One region of the Rhizobium sp. SVR5-2C genome, then DNA from elsewhere that is predicted to be linked to it. Evidence: predicted binding sites of a transcription regulator. Region 1 holds the regulator's gene; the other holds the start of a gene.
What was found. Region 1 encodes LexA, which represses DNA repair genes until DNA is damaged. Its sites were predicted from a motif close to TGTTCNNNNTGTGTTCNG; they were not measured.
Positions count from the first base shown of each region.

Region 2: a site for LexA is predicted at 3,668-3,685, ahead of ACPYOI_RS27730 (putative DNA modification/repair radical SAM protein). Genes of this name have one in related genera too.

Region 1 covers NZ_JBNDHT010000009.1:53,916-64,963, forward strand. The annotation lists partial or broken gene lpxD (UDP-3-O-(3-hydroxymyristoyl)glucosamine N-acyltransferase) at 1-273, shown strand, start outside; gene fabZ (3-hydroxyacyl-ACP dehydratase FabZ) at 334-759, shown strand; gene lpxA (acyl-ACP--UDP-N-acetylglucosamine O-acyltransferase) at 756-1,574, shown strand; gene ACPYOI_RS04530 (LpxI family protein) at 1,578-2,459, shown strand; gene lpxB (lipid-A-disaccharide synthase) at 2,444-3,616, shown strand; gene gltA (citrate synthase) at 3,643-4,932, opposite strand; gene ACPYOI_RS04545 (ComEC/Rec2 family competence protein) at 5,228-7,660, shown strand; gene lexA (transcriptional repressor LexA) at 7,641-8,357, opposite strand; gene ACPYOI_RS04555 (VOC family protein) at 8,564-9,442, shown strand; gene kdsA (3-deoxy-8-phosphooctulonate synthase) at 9,439-10,281, shown strand; gene eno (phosphopyruvate hydratase) at 10,421-11,048, shown strand, end outside.
Region 2 covers NZ_JBNDHT010000129.1:13,085-19,387, reverse strand. The annotation lists gene pseB (UDP-N-acetylglucosamine 4,6-dehydratase (inverting)) at 1-683, opposite strand, end outside; gene ACPYOI_RS27745 (glycosyltransferase) at 780-1,727, opposite strand; gene ACPYOI_RS27740 (glycosyltransferase family 4 protein) at 1,919-2,968, opposite strand; gene greA (transcription elongation factor GreA) at 2,979-3,455, opposite strand; gene ACPYOI_RS27730 (putative DNA modification/repair radical SAM protein) at 3,691-4,923, shown strand; gene ACPYOI_RS27725 (UdgX family uracil-DNA binding protein) at 4,923-6,303, shown strand, end outside.

The sequences.
Region 1 (11,048 bases):
ACAATGGACGATACGGTGATCGGCGAAGGGACCAAGATCGACAATCAGGTCCAGATTGGCCATAACGTCAAGATCGGACGCCATTGCGCGATTGTTTCGCAGGTCGGCATAGCCGGCAGCACGATCATAGGAAACGGCGTTCAGATCGGCGGCCAGGCAGGACTTAATGGCCATATCGTGATAGGCGATGGCGCGCAGATCGCGGCAAAAAGCGGCGTCATCCAAAGCATTCCCGCCGGAGAGCGATACGGCGGCATTCCGGCGCGCGGGCTCACAAGACTGGAGAGAAGAATGACTGAGGGGGCCAAAGCGTCGCTTTCGTCGGCGGACATCATGGAGATCATGAAGCTTCTGCCGCATCGCTACCCGTTTTTGCTGGTCGATAAGATCGTTGAGATCGACGGCGATGAATCCGCGATCGGCATCAAGAATGTGACGGCCAACGAGCCGCATTTCACCGGCCATTTTCCCGAATCGCCCATAATGCCCGGTGTTTTGCTGATTGAAGGCATGGCGCAGACGGCAGGCGCCATCTGTGCGCGCAAGGATGGAACGAACGGCAACCTGGTCTACTTCATGACCATCGACAATGCGCGTTTCCGCAAGCCCGTGATTCCGGGCGATCGGGTCGAGTTTCATGTGAAGAAGCAGAAGCAGCGCGGCAATATCTGGAAATTCCATTGCGACGCCAAGGTGGACGGCGGCCTGGTCGCGGAAGCCGATATCGGCGCGATGATCCTGCGCAGGGAAGATGCATGAGCACGATCGCCGCAAGCGCCCGCATCCATGCCATGGCTGTTGTCGAGGACGGCGCCGTGATAGGCGAAGGCGTGACGATCGGACCGTTCTGCCATGTTGGTCCCAAAGTCGTCCTTCACGATAACGTCGAGTTGCTGGCGCACGCTGTAGTGACCGGCAAGACCGAGATCGGCAAAGGCACGCGAATCTTTCCGATGGCGGTCATAGGCGGTGATCCGCAGAGTGTGCACCATGGCGGAGAAGAGACCACGCTCACCGTTGGTGAAAATTGCATCATCCGCGAAGGCGTGACGATGAATACCGGGACCGTCGATTTCGGCGGCAAGACGATCGTCGGCAACAACAACCTGTTCCTTGCCAATTCGCACGTCGCCCATGACTGCCAAGTCGGCAGCAACGTCATCATGTCGAATAATGTCATGCTTGCCGGGCATGTAACGATTGAGGATCGGGTTATTCTCGGCGGTGGATCGGCGGTTCATCAGTTCACGCGCGTCGGCCGTCAGGCCTTCGTCGGCGGCCTTTCCGCCGTCAGCTACGATGTCATCCCCTACGGCATGCTGAATGGAAATCCCGGCTTGCTCGGCGGTCTTAATGTCGTCGGCATGACGCGTGCCGGGATCGATCGCGCCGTCATCCATACAGTGCGGCGCGCCTACAAGGCGATCTTCGAGGGCTCCGGATCGATCCGCGACAACGCGGCGGCGATCCGCGACGAATACGCCGATTGCGAGCAAGCGATGCACATCCTCGACTTCATCGCCGCCGAGAGCGATCGCGCGTTGTCATCGCCGACACGAGGACAGAAAGGCTGACCCTTGTCTCCCGCCGGTGATACCGACAAAGGCCGTCTGGCGATCATTGCGGGGAACGGTCTTCTGCCCTCCTACGTCGCCGAGGCGGCGCGGGCAGCCGGCGAGAATCCATTTGTGATCTCGTTGAAGGGAGAGCTCGACCGGTCATGGGAGGGCTACGACCATGCGGTGATCGGCGTCGGTGATTTCGCGGCACTGGACGGACTTTTCAATCGTCACAACATCACCCGTGTGGTGATGTCGGGCGGCGTTCGCAGGCGTCCCGAATGGCGGGAGGTGCGGCCGACCTGGCGGACGATCGCGAAGATGCCGGCCGTGGTGCGGACCCTGCTTTCGGGCGGCGACGACACGGTGCTGCAGATGGTTATCAAGCTCATCGAGGATAACGGCCGCCGGGTCATTGGTGCGCAGGACATTGCGCCGGACTTGCTGGCGGCTGTTGGGTCGATCGGCGCCCTGTCGCCGGGAGAGGACGACAAAACCGATATCCTGAAGGCTGCACAAGCCGCCGAGGCGCTCGGCGCGCTCGACGTCGGGCAGGGTGCTGTCTCGGTCGGCGGGCGCATTGTGGCGCTGGAAGGCGTCGAGGGGACCGACGGCATGCTTGAGCGTGTTGCTGCGCTGCGGGCTGCCGGGCGGGTCTCGCCGCGCCGGCGCGGCGTACTGGTTAAGCTCTGCAAGCCGCAGCAGGATATTCGCGCCGACCTGCCGTCGATCGGGCTGTCGACCGTGACAAACGCGAAGAAGGCCGGGTTGGCGGGCATTGCCATTGAGGCCGGCCGCGCGCTTGTGCTAGATCGGCAGACAGTGATCAAGGCGGCCGACGAGGCGGGACTCTTTGTCTGCGGACTCGATCGCGGCTTGCCGTCATGGGGGCTGCAATGAAGCTCGCGATCGTCGCCGGTGAAGTTTCCGGAGATCTTCTCGGGGCCGATCTCGTGGCGGCGCTGAAGCGAAGACAGCCTGGAATCGAGTTGGTCGGCGTCGGCGGCGACGCGTTGGAGGCGCAGGGGTTAAGGTCGCTCTTCGACTTCTCCGAACTTTCGATCATGGGCATCACACAGGTGCTCGGTAAGCTTCCGAAGCTTGTTGCGCTCATCAGGCAGACGGCGGCTGCGATCATCGCGGCAAGGCCAGATGTTCTGGTCATCATCGACAGTCCCGATTTCACGCATCGCGTGGCTAAACGAGTCCGCGAAGCCTTGCCGGATTTGCCGGTCATCAATTATGTCTGTCCCAGTGTATGGGCGTGGAAAGAATATCGCGCGCAAGCGATGCTGGGCTATGTCGACCACGTGTTGGCCGTTCTGCCGTTCGAGCCACAAGTGATGGAGCGGCTGGGCGGGCCGCCGACGACCTATGTCGGTCACCGGTTGACGGCTGATCGGGATCTCGTCGCCGCGAGGGGCCGTCGCGTCGCGCGTGGGATTTCAGGCGACCGCCAGAAAACCATCATGCTGCTGCCCGGGTCGCGCTCGACAGAGATCACGAGGCTAATGCCCTATTTCGAGGCCGCCGTGAACGAGCTCGTTGCACGAAACGGCGGCATGCGTTTTGTCATGCCGACCGTCAGCCGCCGCGAAGCTGTCGTCCGCGAACTGGTCGGAAAGTGGAAGGTCCAGCCCGACATCCTGATCGGGAATGATGCAAAATGGCGCGCCTTTGGCGAGGCAGACGCAGCACTCGCCGCATCCGGCACAGTCGTCCTCGAGTTGGCTCTGACCGGCGTTCCGACCGTCTCGACATACAAGACGGACTGGATCATGACAATGCTGACCTCCCGGATAAAAACCTGGACGGCATCAATTCCAAATCTGATCGCCGACTACGCCGTGGTGCCGGAATATTTCAACGACGTCTTGCGCGGCGGCGGTCTTGCCCGCTGGATGGAGCAACTGTCGCAGGACACGCTGCAGCGGCGCGCGATGGTGGAGGGCTTCGACCTCGTCTGGCAGCGCATGCAGACCGAAAAACCGCCTGGCGAGCGGGCGGCGGATGTTGTTCTCGACGTTCTGGACAAGAAAAAACCCGGTCATCACTGACCGGGTTTTTTGTCGGGCGAGGCGGCTTAGCGCTTCGAAACCGGCACGTAATCGCGCTGCGGTTCACCCACATAAAGCTGGCGCGGACGGCCGATACGCTGCTGCGGATCTTCGATCATCTCGTTCCACTGGGCGATCCAGCCAACGGTGCGCGCCAGAGCGAAGAGAACGGTGAACATCGTCGTGGGGAAGCCCAGAGCCTTCAGCGTGATGCCGGAATAGAAGTCGATGTTCGGATAGAGCTTCTTCTCGATGAAGTATTCATCGGTCAGCGCAATGCGCTCGAGTTCCATCGCGACTTCGAGAAGCGGATCGTCCTTGATGCCAAGTTCGCCGAGAACTTCATGCGTCGTCTTCTGCATGATCTTGGCGCGCGGATCGTAGTGCTTGTAGACGCGGTGACCGAAGCCCATCAGGCGGAACGGATCATTCTTGTCCTTGGCACGGCCGATGTATTCCGGAATGCGGTCGACCGAGCCGATTTCCGAAAGCATGTTGAGCGCTGCTTCGTTTGCACCGCCGTGTGCCGGACCCCAAAGGCAGGCAATGCCGGCTGCGATGCAGGCAAACGGATTGGCGCCCGAGGAACCGGCGAGACGAACCGTCGAGGTCGATGCGTTCTGCTCGTGATCGGCATGCAGGATGAAGATGCGATCCATGGCGCGCGAGAGAACCGGATTGACGGTGTATTCTTCGCAAGGAACGGCAAAGCACATGCGCAGGAAGTTCGACGCATAGTCGAGATCGTTCTTCGGATAAACGAAGGGCTGGCCGATATGGTACTTGTAGGCCATGGCGGCAAGCGTCGGCATCTTTGCGATCATGCGCAGGCTTGCGACCATGCGCTGATGCGGATCGGTGATGTCGGTCGAGTCGTGATAGAAGGCCGACAGCGCGCCGACACAGCCGCACATCACAGCCATCGGATGCGCATCGCGGCGGAAGCCGGTGAAGAACCGCGACATCTGCTCATGCACCATCGTGTGATGCGTGACGCGATAATCGAAATCCTTTTTCTGAGCAGCCGTCGGCAATTCGCCGTAGAGCAGCAGATAGCAGACTTCGAGGAAGTCGCCATGTTCGGCGAGCTGTTCGATCGGATATCCGCGATGCAGCAGAACGCCTTCGTCGCCGTCGATATAGGTGATCTTTGATTCACAGGCCGCGGTCGAGGTAAAACCAGGGTCGTACGTGAAGGCACCGGTGTTTTTATAGAGTGCACCAATATCGATGACGTCCGGCCCGATCGTCCCGCTTTTCACGGAAAGATTGGCGGACTTCTCGCCGATTTTGATTGTTGCGCTTTGATCAGTCATGGTGATCCTCCAACTGGCGGGGGCGGCGCCATAAAAGCGCCACAGGGGTTAAGCGTCCTCAGCGATTGCTATATGATCGAGACGCTAATGCCAAGTTACCGTGACGTCATTTTGTGCATCGCAGTATCAACTTTTGGGCACTGCTGCGATGACAGAAATGCATAGCGGAAGCCGATGCTTGGCTCGGCTTTTTCAGGCTGCATGTGTTTGTCTTTTTTCCGTCATTTATTTATTGCTGAAACCCTCTCTAGACGGCATTCTGGTTGTATTTTAAGGCGCTGCCGGACTGGGGTACATGCCGGAGTTGAGAACGAGCGAAACGCACATCGGCTCGTCAGCAGGTGTTGCAGACAAGCTGCCGCGCGGACGTCTCCCCGCGCCGGTCGACGCTGCGCGATGGCACTTGCAGCGCACGCAAAACAATCGCCCGCGGCTAGCTGCCGTTCCCCAGATGCGCGTACATCTCCAGGCCTCTGTTCTGCGGATGGCGGGCGAGGAAACGGCGCATGGCGCACGGCTGCTGTTTGCGCCCGTCTTTCTGGGGCTGGGTGCGGCAATCTGGTTTGTCGCCGGCGGCGGCGTTTCAATGCGCTCCTCGGGCCTCTGCCTGTTTTTTATGCTTGCGGCGCTCGCCGTGACGAATCGCAACCGTGAGGTGCTGCGCGCTGTCCTGACGGCGCTTGCGCTCATCCTTTGCGGCATATTGGCCGCGCAATTCGAGACGCGGCGCGCGGCAACGCTGATGCTCGATTCCGCCGTGACCACGACGCTGACCGGCCGGGTCGAGCGGCGGGAAGGCGATGGCCGCGGCGGATGGCGTTACGTTCTATCTGTCCGGGCCACGGAGCAGCCGTTGTTGAAGCGGCCGCCGGCGCGGGTTACCGTCGTTGCACGAGGGCGGAAAGCCGAGTTCGAGACCGGCACCTGGCTGAAGGGCAGGGCGCGATTGACGCCCCCGGCCGGGCCAGCGCTCCCGGGCTTGAACGACTTTGCCGTCAAGACCTATTTTGACGGCATCGGCGCCAACGGCTTTTTCTATGGTGCGCCAGTGCCGGTGCCACCGGGGCAGGAGGACGCTCGAAATTTCGGCGAAAATTGGCTGGAATGGCTCTATCGCCTGCGCAGCAGTATTGGCGATCGCATAAGGTCGATCCTGCCCGGTGACACCGGTGCTTTTGCCGCCGCGCTGGTGACGGACGAGCGCCGGGCAATTTCCAGCGAGACGACAGAGGCACTCCGTCAGTCCGGTCTTGCCCATATCATCGCAATCTCCGGGCTCAACATGGCGCTGTCGGCGGGTATTTTCTTTGTCGGATTCCGTTCGATACTCAGCCTCTTTCCGGGTGTCGCTCAGGCCTATCCGACGAAAAAGATTGCGGCGGCGGGTGCTCTGGCGGCGGTGACGGCCTACTTCTTGATCTCAGGTTTTGCCGTTTCGGCCGAACGCGCCTTCATCATGATGGCAATCATGCTGGTTGCAGTCTTCTTCGACCGGCCCTCCATCAGCCTCCGCAATGTCGCGCTTTCGGCACTCCTCATCATCTCAATCTCGCCCTCCGAAATCATGGGTCCGAGCTTTCAGATGTCCTTTGCCGCCACTCTGGCGCTGGTCGCGGGATATGCGCTTTGGAAGGAGCGGCCGATGCGCGAAAGCCCTTTTTCAAAAATGCGATCGCTTCGGCTGTTGGTTTCCGTTTCCGGTTTTCTCGGCGGAATCCTGCTCACATCCGTCATCGGCGGCTTTTCGACAGCATTGTTCTCGATCGAGCATTTCCACCGGCTGACGGCCTACGGTCTGCCGGCCAACCTCGCGGCCATGCCGATCATTTCCTTCGTCATCATGCCTGCAGGCCTGCTTGCCATGCTGCTGATGCCCTTCGGGCTAGACGTGCTGCCGTGGAAGGTGGTGGGTTTCGGTCTCGATCTCGTAATCGCGGTTGCCAAGACGGTGTCGTCCTGGGGCGGCGACATCGGCGTGGGCAGGCTGCCCGGCTGGTATTTTCCGGCAGCGGTCGCCGGCTTCCTGCTGCTCACGCTGCTGCGCACCCGGCTTAGGCATATGGGAACAGCGATCATCGCCGGTTCAACGCTTGCCGTTGCGCTCATGCCCGGTAGAGCCGCGCCAGATGTCGTGATTGCCGAAGATGGAAGTCTTGTTGCAATCGTCAGGCAATCCGCTCTCGCCTCCAACCGCGAACGCCCGCCGGATTTCATTTTCGACCAGTGGAAACGAGCGCTGGTTATCGATGACCACCGGCCGCCAAAATTGCTTGATACCGCCTCGGCCCCGCCTTCGGCAAAAGACGGGGAGAGATTGAGGCTTTCTCCGACGCAACAGGAAGAAGCAAGAGATGCGATGCGGAACGCCGCTTCGGCAGGCCATTTCACCTGCGTCAAAAAAGCCTGGTGCACGGCAGAGCTCGAGAACGGCTCCATCCTCGCAGTGATCGAAAATGCGGCCTATTTCGGCCCGGCTTGCGACACAGCGGATATCGTCGTGACGCCGGTCAAGCTGCGGTCCGGCACCTGCCGATCCGGAGCAATGCTGTTTACCGGCGAAACCCTGAGGAAAACCGGCGCCGTCGAGTTACGCTTTGGAAACGGCGCCGCAGACGTCACAACCGCTTTCGAAACACTCGACCGCCCCTGGAGCCGGCACCGCGCCTATGATTGGCGCAGTGGCACATTTGCCGGGGATGCGTTGCCGGTTAGTGATAGCGGCGAATGAGGCCGACGAGCTTGCCTTGAACCTTGACGCGGTCCGGCCCGAAGATACGTGTCTCATATGCCGGGTTTGCGGCTTCAAGCGCGATCGAGGCTCCCTTGCGGCGGAACCGCTTGAGGGTCGCTTCCTCGTCATCGACCAGTGCGACAACGATGTCGCCGGGGTTTGCGGTATTTGAATTGCGGATAATGACCGTATCGCCGTCGAAGATGCCGGCGTCGATCATCGAATCGCCCTTGACCTCAAGTGCGTAGTGCTCGCCCGACCCCAGCATATCGGCGGGGACGGTGATGTCGTGGGTATTGTTCTGGATTGCCGAGATCGGCACGCCGGCCGCGATGCGGCCCATGACGGGAACGGAAACAGCACTGTTGTTGTCTTCGTTCGCCGGCTTCGGCGGGGCTGCTACCGGCTGCGGTTTGCCGAGGCTACCCTCGATGACGCTTGGCGAAAAGCCGCGGCGCGGCTGAATGCTCGGGCTGTAGGCCTCCGGAAGCTTGATCACCTCAAGTGCGCGAGCCCGGTTCGGTAGGCGACGAATGAAACCACGCTCCTCAAGCGCCGTAATCAGGCGGTGGATGCCGGATTTGGAGGCGAGATCCAGCGCATCCTTCATTTCGTCGAAGGATGGCGGGACGCCGGATTCTTTCATCCGCTCATGAATAAAGAGGAGAAGCTCCTGTTGTTTGCGCGTCAGCATCGAAGTTTAACCCCAGATTCGTGAAACAAAGCCAGAACAGACACTATATGTTCCATATGTGTTCCGCAAGTACCTAAATTTCGGTAAAACTTTTTCTGAAGTGCATTCATTTTGGGACTTTTTGTTTGCCGGGTCACCGCTTGCAGCTTGCATCGGGGGAACAGGCCGCGCAAATCTGGAGCACTGGAAAAATGGAGACGCGCCCGATGCCTCATCCACTGGATCACCTTGTCCTACCGGTCACGGACATCGACCTGGCGCGCGAGCGGCTGGGAAGGCTGGGATTTACCATTGCGCCAGAGGGCGGCCACCCGTTCGGAACGGAGAACGCTTGCATCTTCTTTGCCGACAAGACCTATCTCGAGCCGCTTGGTATCGAGAATGCGAAGAAATGTGAAACATCCGTGCGCGGGGGCAATGTTTTTGTGGCGCGCGACCAGGCTTTTCGCTTCCGGTGCGGCAATGACGGGTTTTCTGCGGTCGCTTTTAGCACAGAGGATGCGGACGCCGATCATTCTGCCTTCATGAATGCCAGGCAGAGCGGCGGCGACATGCTGGAGTTTTCGCGTCCGATCGAAATGCCGGATGGCTCGCAATCGACCGGCGCCTTCAAGCTCGCTTTTGCGGCCGATCTCAGGGCGCCGGATTTCTTTCTCTTTGCCTGCCAGCGCATCAATGCCTTTCCCGCCAACCATGACGCGCTGGAAAAACACGAAAATGGCGTAGCCGGTATTCGGGAGGTCGTGCTAAGCGCGCCGGAGCCAGAAGCGTTTGGCTCTTTCGTCCAACTGGCGGCGTCCGGGGCAAAGGTAGAGAGCACCAGTTTCGGCCTCGCAGTCACAACTCCCAACGTCAAAATCAGTCTGCTGTCTCAGGAGGGGATGGAAGCCTATTTCGATGTCGCACAGCCGTTGGCCGACAAGGGGCTCCGCGGCAGCGCCATCGTTTTCCGCACCCGAGATATTACCGTGACAGAGGCCCTTCTGGCTGCTAACGGGATGACCTATACACGCATCAGCAACAGAGTTCTGGTGAAGCCTGCGCCCGGCCAGGGTGCAATCTTCGCCTTTGAGGAGACCCCATGAGCAATACCAACTCCGAAGTCGCAGTCGGCGAAGGCGCCGGGCGCGTTGTGTTTTCCAACAGCGGCCGGCTGTCGCTGATTGCCGGTCCCTGCCAGATGGAAAGCCGCGAGCACGCCTTCATGGTCGCCGGCGTTTTGAGCGAACTCTGCAAGAAGCTCGGCATCGGCCTCGTTTACAAGTCGTCCTTCGACAAGGCGAACCGCACGTCGCTTTCCGCCCAGCGCGGCATCGGGCTTGAAACGTCGCTGGAAGTCTTCGCCGATCTGAAAAAGGAGTTCGGTTTTCCGGTGTTGACCGATGTCCATACGGAAGAGCAATGCGCGGAAGTCGCTACGGTGGTCGATATCCTGCAGATCCCTGCCTTCCTCAGCCGTCAGACGGACCTTCTGGTAGCCGCCGCCAAGACTGGCCGGGCAATCAACGTCAAGAAGGGCCAGTTCCTGGCGCCGTGGGATATGAAGAACGTCCTCGGCAAGCTGAATGCGACCGGCAATCCGAACATCCTGCTTTGCGAGCGCGGTGCCTCCTTCGGCTACAACACGCTGGTTTCCGACATGCGCTCACTGCCGATCATGGCGGCGATGGGCGCGCCGGTGATTTTCGACGCTACCCATTCGGTGCAGCAGCCGGGCGGGCAGGGTGGTTCGTCAGGCGGGCAGCGCGAATTCGTGGAAACGCTGGCGCGCGCCGCTGTCGCCGTCGGTGTTGCCGGCGTCTTCATCGAGACACATGAGAATCCCGACAACGCCCCGTCCGACGGCCCGAACATGGTCCATCTGAAGGACATGCCGCGGCTTCTCGAAAAGCTGCTGGCGTTCGACGCAATCGCGAAGAACTGACGTTCAAAAGTCTGACATGATCGTGTAATAGGCCACGTACGATCGCTGCAGCGGAGGACGCTCAAAGCGCCATTGTAATTTGCGCGTCTTCGATTAAGACGATTTCAAACGATTTAACCGCCACCGAGCAGGAGAAACCATGACTGCAATTACCGACATTATTGCCCGCGAGATTCTTGACAGCCGTGGCAATCCGACCGTTGAAGTCGATGTCTATCTCGAAGACGGCAGCATGGGCCGGGCGGCGGTGCCGTCGGGCGCTTCGACCGGCGCCCACGAAGCCGTTGAAGTTCGCGACGGCGGCAAGCGCTATCTCGGCAAGGGCGTGGAAAAGGCCGTCGAGGCCGCCAATACCGAAATCTTCGATGCGATCGGCGGCATCGACGCCGAGAACCAGATCCAGATCGACAACATCATGATCGAACTGGATGGCACGCCGAACAAATCGCGCCTCGGCGCCAATGCCATCCTCGGCGTATCGCTCGCCGTCGCCAAGGCCGCCGCCCAGGCTGCCGGTCTGCCGCTCTACCGCTATGTTGGCGGCGCCAGCGCCCATCTGCTGCCCGTCCCGATGATGAACATCATCAACGGCGGCGCCCATGCCGACAACCCGATCGACTTCCAGGAATTCATGATCCTGCCGGTTGGCGCCGATTCGATCCGCGAAGCTGTGCGCATGGGTTCGGAAGTGTTCCACGTCCTCAAGAAGGAACTGTCGGCTCAGGGCCACAATACCAACGTCGGCGACGAAGGCGGTTTTGCACCGG
Region 2 (6,303 bases), on a different contig from region 1:
GGGATTTTTTTAATATAAATTTCGCCGCCGATCATGTCGTCAAAAGCGTGCCAAACAAGTCCGACGCCTTCTTCCAAGGAAATCATGAAACGGGTCATCCTTGAGTCGGTGATCGGCAGGACGCCCTTGTCACGAATGGACATGAAGAAAGGAATGACAGAACCACGTGAACCCATCACGTTGCCGTACCGAACGACTGAAAAGCGCGTGTCGTGGCTACCGCTGTAAGAATTTGCGGCAACAAAAAGCTTATCCGAGGCGAGTTTTGTCGCTCCGTAAAGATTAATCGGGCTGCTTGCTTTATCGGTCGACAGCGCAACGACACGCTTTACACCCTTGTCGATGCAAGCATCAATCAGGTTCATTGCGCCGTTGATGTTCGTCTTCACGCACTCGAACGGGTTGTATTCGGCTGTTGGGACGATTTTTGTCGCGGCAGCATGCACAACATAATCCACACCATCCAACGCGCGGTACAGTCTGTCCTTATCCCGGACATCGCCGATAAAGAAACGAATCCGATCGTCTCCACTGAATTTCTTCGCCATCTCCCATTGCTTCATCTCGTCGCGAGAGAAGATGATCAGCTTCTTGGGGTTGAAGCGCGCCAAGGTCATCGGCACAAAGCTGTTGCCGAATGAGCCAGTTCCGCCTGTGATGAGAATGGTTGAATCCTGTAGCATTGCCTCTAAACCAGTATGACGTCGTGAGGGCCTCGCCGCTTCGAGGCCGTAATTCCATGCCGATGCGCGTTCGGGAAAAACGAGCAACAGTTTCGACTAATTGCCCGTGACCTCGGTGTAAAGAGCCGAGCGCTTGCCTACAACAAAGCCAATGCGGCCCGATATCCAGCCCATTGTCCTCGCGGCGTCCAGAAGACTCCGGCCGGCGGTAAACGGAATGGCCAGAATTTGTCCGGCTAAAAACAGCGACTTCATTGGGACAGGAAGAAGTGCGAGCATCGAACGGCGTGAGAGAGCCTGGCTCTTGCGCCGGATGTGCGTGTTCGACTGGTCGCGTGCTCTTCTGTACTGGTACCAAAAACTCAGCCTGTCTGGCGGGATCGTCTCGTAGACAAAGGCATCGGCAACCCATCCGGTCGTCAGGCCGGCCTTGCGCACGTCCGCATAAAGTTTGGAGTCGGTACCGCCAGTGAAGCGCATCGTTTCGTCGAACCAGATACCATGCGTCTTGAAAATAGCGAGTTCCGCCAGCCAGTTATTGGTGACGATCGTCACGCGTTCGGTCGAATTTAATGTCGCTAGCTTGCCGGCGCGCGTTTCCTTCTTGGCGTAACGCGCCTCGACGTTCTTGTACATCGTCTTCTGGAGAGTTGTCAGATCTCCGGCAGGCGGACGGGCACGCAAAGGGGCGCCGAGTAGCACGGCACGGCTCTTTCGATAACCGTCGATCATTCTGACAAGCCAGTCTTCCGCCGCCTCCTCGTCATCGTCGACGAACAGCAGCAGATCGGCGTCGGCTTTGATCGCTTCCTTTGCCGCGCGGTTTCTGCCGAACGGTATGCCTAGCTCCGTTTCCAGGACGTAGAGAAGCGGTGCCTGCGTAAACTTCGGACGGTTGGCTTCCACAATCGGCAGTGTGGCCTGCTGGCTGTCATTTTCAACAATCAGGAACGTCACCGTGCAGCGGTCGGGCAATTGCATGGCAGCCCATGAGCGAAGCAGGGCATTGACCATCTCCGGCCGACGACGGGTCAGTGCCGACACATATATATTCAAATTCTGCTCAGCTCTCGACATCGTCTGTCGCGGTCCAATCAATTGCTTACTACCAAGGTCGGCTTCTTCTAGGCGATTTTGTCATAGGCGTAAACATTGCTTGCGCAACCATACACCGTTCGTCGTGGGTTGATGTCCTTGGTTGTTGGTTCGCCGCTCGTTGCGGAAAATGCTCACCGCTAATGGGCAAGCATTTCTTCGTAAATGGCGCCGATGGCAAGCGCTTCGCGCATCAAGTCGAAATCCGATCTGGTCTTCTCCAGAGCTTGTTTGCCAAGGGTTTCGGCGGCTGCCGGGTCAGCAAGATACGGTGCGATCGCTGCCGTCAGCGCTTTACCATCGCCGGCAGCAACAACGGTACCGTTTACCCCGTTCTCGATCATCTCCGCATAGGCCCCTGCGTCCGAGGCCACCACGGCGGTCTGCGATGCCATCGCCTCCAAAGGCGTCAGCCCGAATCCTTCGTTGCGCGAGGGGGCGACATAGAGCGTCAGGCGCCGGTACCACACCTTGATATCCGGCACCTCGCCGAGAAACACGATCCGGTCGGTCAGTCCGGCCGCGGCGATTTCGGATCTGAGCTGGTTTGCAAAGGCGGTGTGTTCTGGCGTAACCCTGCCGGAGATCACCGCCGTCCACTCGGGAAATTTCGGCAATAGCTCGATCATCGCCTTGACGAAGAGATCCGTGCCCTTCTGATGGCGGATGCGGCCGAAGCAGCCGACGAGGTATTTGCCGGGCAGGCCGGTCGCTTCGATCGCGTCTTCGGCGGTCTGCGGCGGGTGGAAGAGGTCGAGATCCACGCCGTGGCGGATCACCGTATGCGGGACTTCGAGGAAGGAGCCGGAGCGGGCGCTGGTGGCGATCACGGCGTCCATCTGGCGGATCAGGAAGCGTGTGTAGCTCGTGTGTCGCCGCTGCGCCGCCGAGGTGAACAGCAGTTTCAGCGGCATGCGAAAGACATGCTTGAGTATTATCCCTGCCGCCATCTCGTTGTTTCGCCGCGCATGCCAGATGCGATGGCGGCCGTTGCGTGGCCGGCGCCAGAGCCCGGCGAGTTGCGTCCACCGGAGCTTGGGCAGGTGATCCGGCAAGCCGGGACCCAGCGTCGCGATCTTCACGCCGAGCTTGATCTGGCAGGGGATGAGCTGAACGATCGTGGACGTGACGCCGGAAAGCCGGCGCTTGAAGTTCGGCGCAATGATCTCGACGTCGCGGATATCAAGCACGATCTGACGATCAGCCCCAGGAGATCGACAGAACTTCGTAGGCCTTCGAGCCGCCTGGCGCGTTAACCTCAATGGAATCGCCGACTTCCTTGCCGATGAGCGCACGGGCGATCGGGGAGGAGATGGAAATGCGGCCGGCCTTTACGTCGGCTTCCTGGTCGCCGACGATCTGGTAGGTTTTTTCTTCCTCGGTGTCTTCGTCGACAAGCTTGACCTTGGCGCCGAACTTGATCTTGTCGCCCGACATCTTCGCAAGGTCGATCACCTCGGCGCGGGCCGTCAGATCTTCCAGCTCAGCAATGCGGCCCTCGTTGTGGCTCTGGGCCTCCTTGGCTGCATGATATTCGGCATTTTCCGAAAGGTCGCCATGGGCGCGGGCTTCGGCGATTGCTTCGATGATGCGAGGGCGCTCCTCCTGCTGACGCCAGCGCAGTTCTTCCTGCAGCTTGACGAAACCACCCTGTGTCATCGGAACCTTATCTACCATTTTCCTGTCCTTCGCACTTCGCGTCCCAGGCAGAGACACAAAAGAAAACAGGTCCCGAAGGGGAACTTCGGAACCGTGCAATAATCATAGCTGCCTGCTTATAACAGATCGCCGCCGCGGATTTCCATAAAATTCGTATTGATGATCGATGCCCGGCTCACGGTTCGCTGGCGTACGGTCAAAACCAGCCGCTCCGCATTGACTTTTAAAGGCGGAACATATAGTGAACATAACGATGAAGAAGTCGCTCAAAGAACGATTGGCCATCCTTTCGGACGCTGCGAAATACGATGCTTCCTGTGCTTCCAGCGGCACAACGACACGTCATTCAGCGGCAAGTGGCGGGCTCGGTTCGACGGAAGGTTCCGGCATCTGCCATGCCTATGCGCCGGACGGCAGATGCATATCGCTGCTCAAGATCCTGCTCACCAATTTCTGCATCTATGATTGCGCCTATTGCGTGAACCGCTCCTCCAGCAATGTCGAACGGGCTCGCTTCACGCCGGACGAGGTGGTCTGGCTGACGCTGGAATTCTACCGGCGTAACTATATCGAGGGACTGTTTCTCTCCTCGGGCATCATTCGCTCTTCGGACCACACGATGGGGGAGATGGTCCGCATCGTGCGGGAGTTGCGCACGACGCATAATTTTCGCGGTTACATCCATCTGAAATCGATCCCGGAGGCTTCGCCCGAGCTGATCGATGAGGCGGGGCTTTATGCTGATCGGCTATCGCTCAATATCGAGTTGCCGACCGATAGCGGCATTGCCCGGTTGGCGCCTGAAAAGAAGCCGTCCAGCATTCGCCGCTCGATGGGCGATCTTCGGCTGAAGATCGAGGCGGCCGAGGAGCCGACGCTTCAAACGAAGCAGCGCAAGCGGTTCGTTCCGGCAGGGCAAAGCACGCAGATGATCGTTGGAGCCGATGGGGCGAACGATGCGACCATCCTGGGCGCCAGCGCGCAGCTCTACGGCAGCTACGGGCTTCGACGCGTTTACTATTCGGCGTTCAGCCCCATTCCTGACGCGTCAAGGAACCTGCCGCTCATCAAGCCGCCGCTGATGCGTGAGCACAGGCTCTATCAGGCGGATTGGCTCTACCGGTTCTACGGCTTCGGCATAGACGAAATCATTTCTCCGCAAGCCGGCGGAATGCTGGATCTCGACCTCGATCCCAAGCTTGCCTGGGCGCTCGGTCATCGCGCCGACTTTCCGATCGACGTCAACAAGGCCGATCGTGAAAAGCTGTTGCGGGTGCCAGGCCTTGGCACAAAGACGGTGAAGGCCATCCTGTCCGCCCGCCGCTTCCGCACGCTTCGTCTTGAGGACCTGTCGCGGCTCGGCGTCTCGATCCGGAAGGTGCAGGCCTTCGTCACTGCCGAGGGCTGGACGCCCCGCCGCCTGATCGACCGTCCGGACCTGCGCGCCATGTTCGAGCCGAAGCCTGAACAGCTTAGGTTGCTCTGATGCGCCGGATCGTACTGGAGGGGCGGGGAGATTTCGGCGAATGGCGTGATGCCGCTCGGGCCCTTGCGGCAGCCGGCGTGCCGCCCGAGGAGGTCGAATGGCTGGAAAAGGGCGGCGACAAGCAGCTTTTCTGGAAACACGACGCCCTGCCGCCCCAGCCCGCCGGCGGGCAGAAGCAGATGACAGTGCCCGCTGCCTTCATCGAGGTGGCGAGCGCGGTGATCTGTCATTCCGATCCTATCCGCTTTTCGCTGCTCTACCGGCTGCTCTGGCGGCTGCAATCAGACAAGAAGCTGCTCGACGTCATTTCGGACGAGGATGTCTCGCGCGTGCGCCTGATGGAAAAGAGCGTACGTCGCGACGCGCACAAGATGACCGCTTTCGTGCGCTTCAAGGAAGTCGGTTCCGGCATTTCGATGAATGGCCGGCGCAAGTTCCTCGCCTGGTTCGAACCAGACCATCATATCGTCGCGAAAACGGCGCCGTTCTTTCAGAAGCGCTTCAACGACATGGACTGGATCATCCTGACGCCGAAGGGCTCGGCGGGATGGGACGGCCGGAAGCTGACGATCAGCAACGAACCTTGTGAAAAGCCCAATTTGACGGACGCCGCCGACGAACTCTGGCGCACCTATTACGCCAGCATCTTCAATCCGGCCCGCCTCAAGGTGAAGGCGATGCAGGCGGAGATGCCGAAGAAATATTGGAAGAATCTGCCGGAAGCCGATCTTATCCCCAGGCTCATCGCCAATGCCGAAAGCGAGGTTCTCGCCATGGCGGAGCGGCAGGCGACGCAGCCGCTGCCGTTCCATGACCGGCTGCAAGAGGCTGCGGGCAACGCTCCTGCGCAACCAAAGGCACCGGGCGGAACGCTTGAGGCGCTTCGTGAGGAGGCGGCCACTTGCGCGCGCTGCCCGTTGCATGCAAGGGCGACCCAGACGGTATTCGGGGAGGGGCCAAGTAATGCCGCAGTGATGTTCGTCGGCGAGCAGCCCGGCGATCAGGAAGATCTCGCCGGCCGCCCCTTCGTTGGTCCTGCAGGGAAGGTCTTCGATCAGGCGATTGCGGAAGCCGACATCGACCGCGCGACGCTTTACGTCACGAACGCCGTCAAGCATTTCAAATACGAGCCGCGCGGCAAGCGCCGCATCCACCAAAAGCCCAATATGGGCGAGGTGAAGCATTGCCGCTGGTGGCTCGAGCTTGAAATCGAACTGGTGAAGCCGAAGTTGATCGTCGCGATGGGCGCAACGGCGCTCGCTTCTCTCACCGACACCAAGCATCGGCTTTCGGACATTCGCGGGCAGGCAATTCCGATGGCCGATGGGCGGCTGTTGTTTGTGACGGTGCATCCAAGTTACCTTCTTCGCATTCCCGACG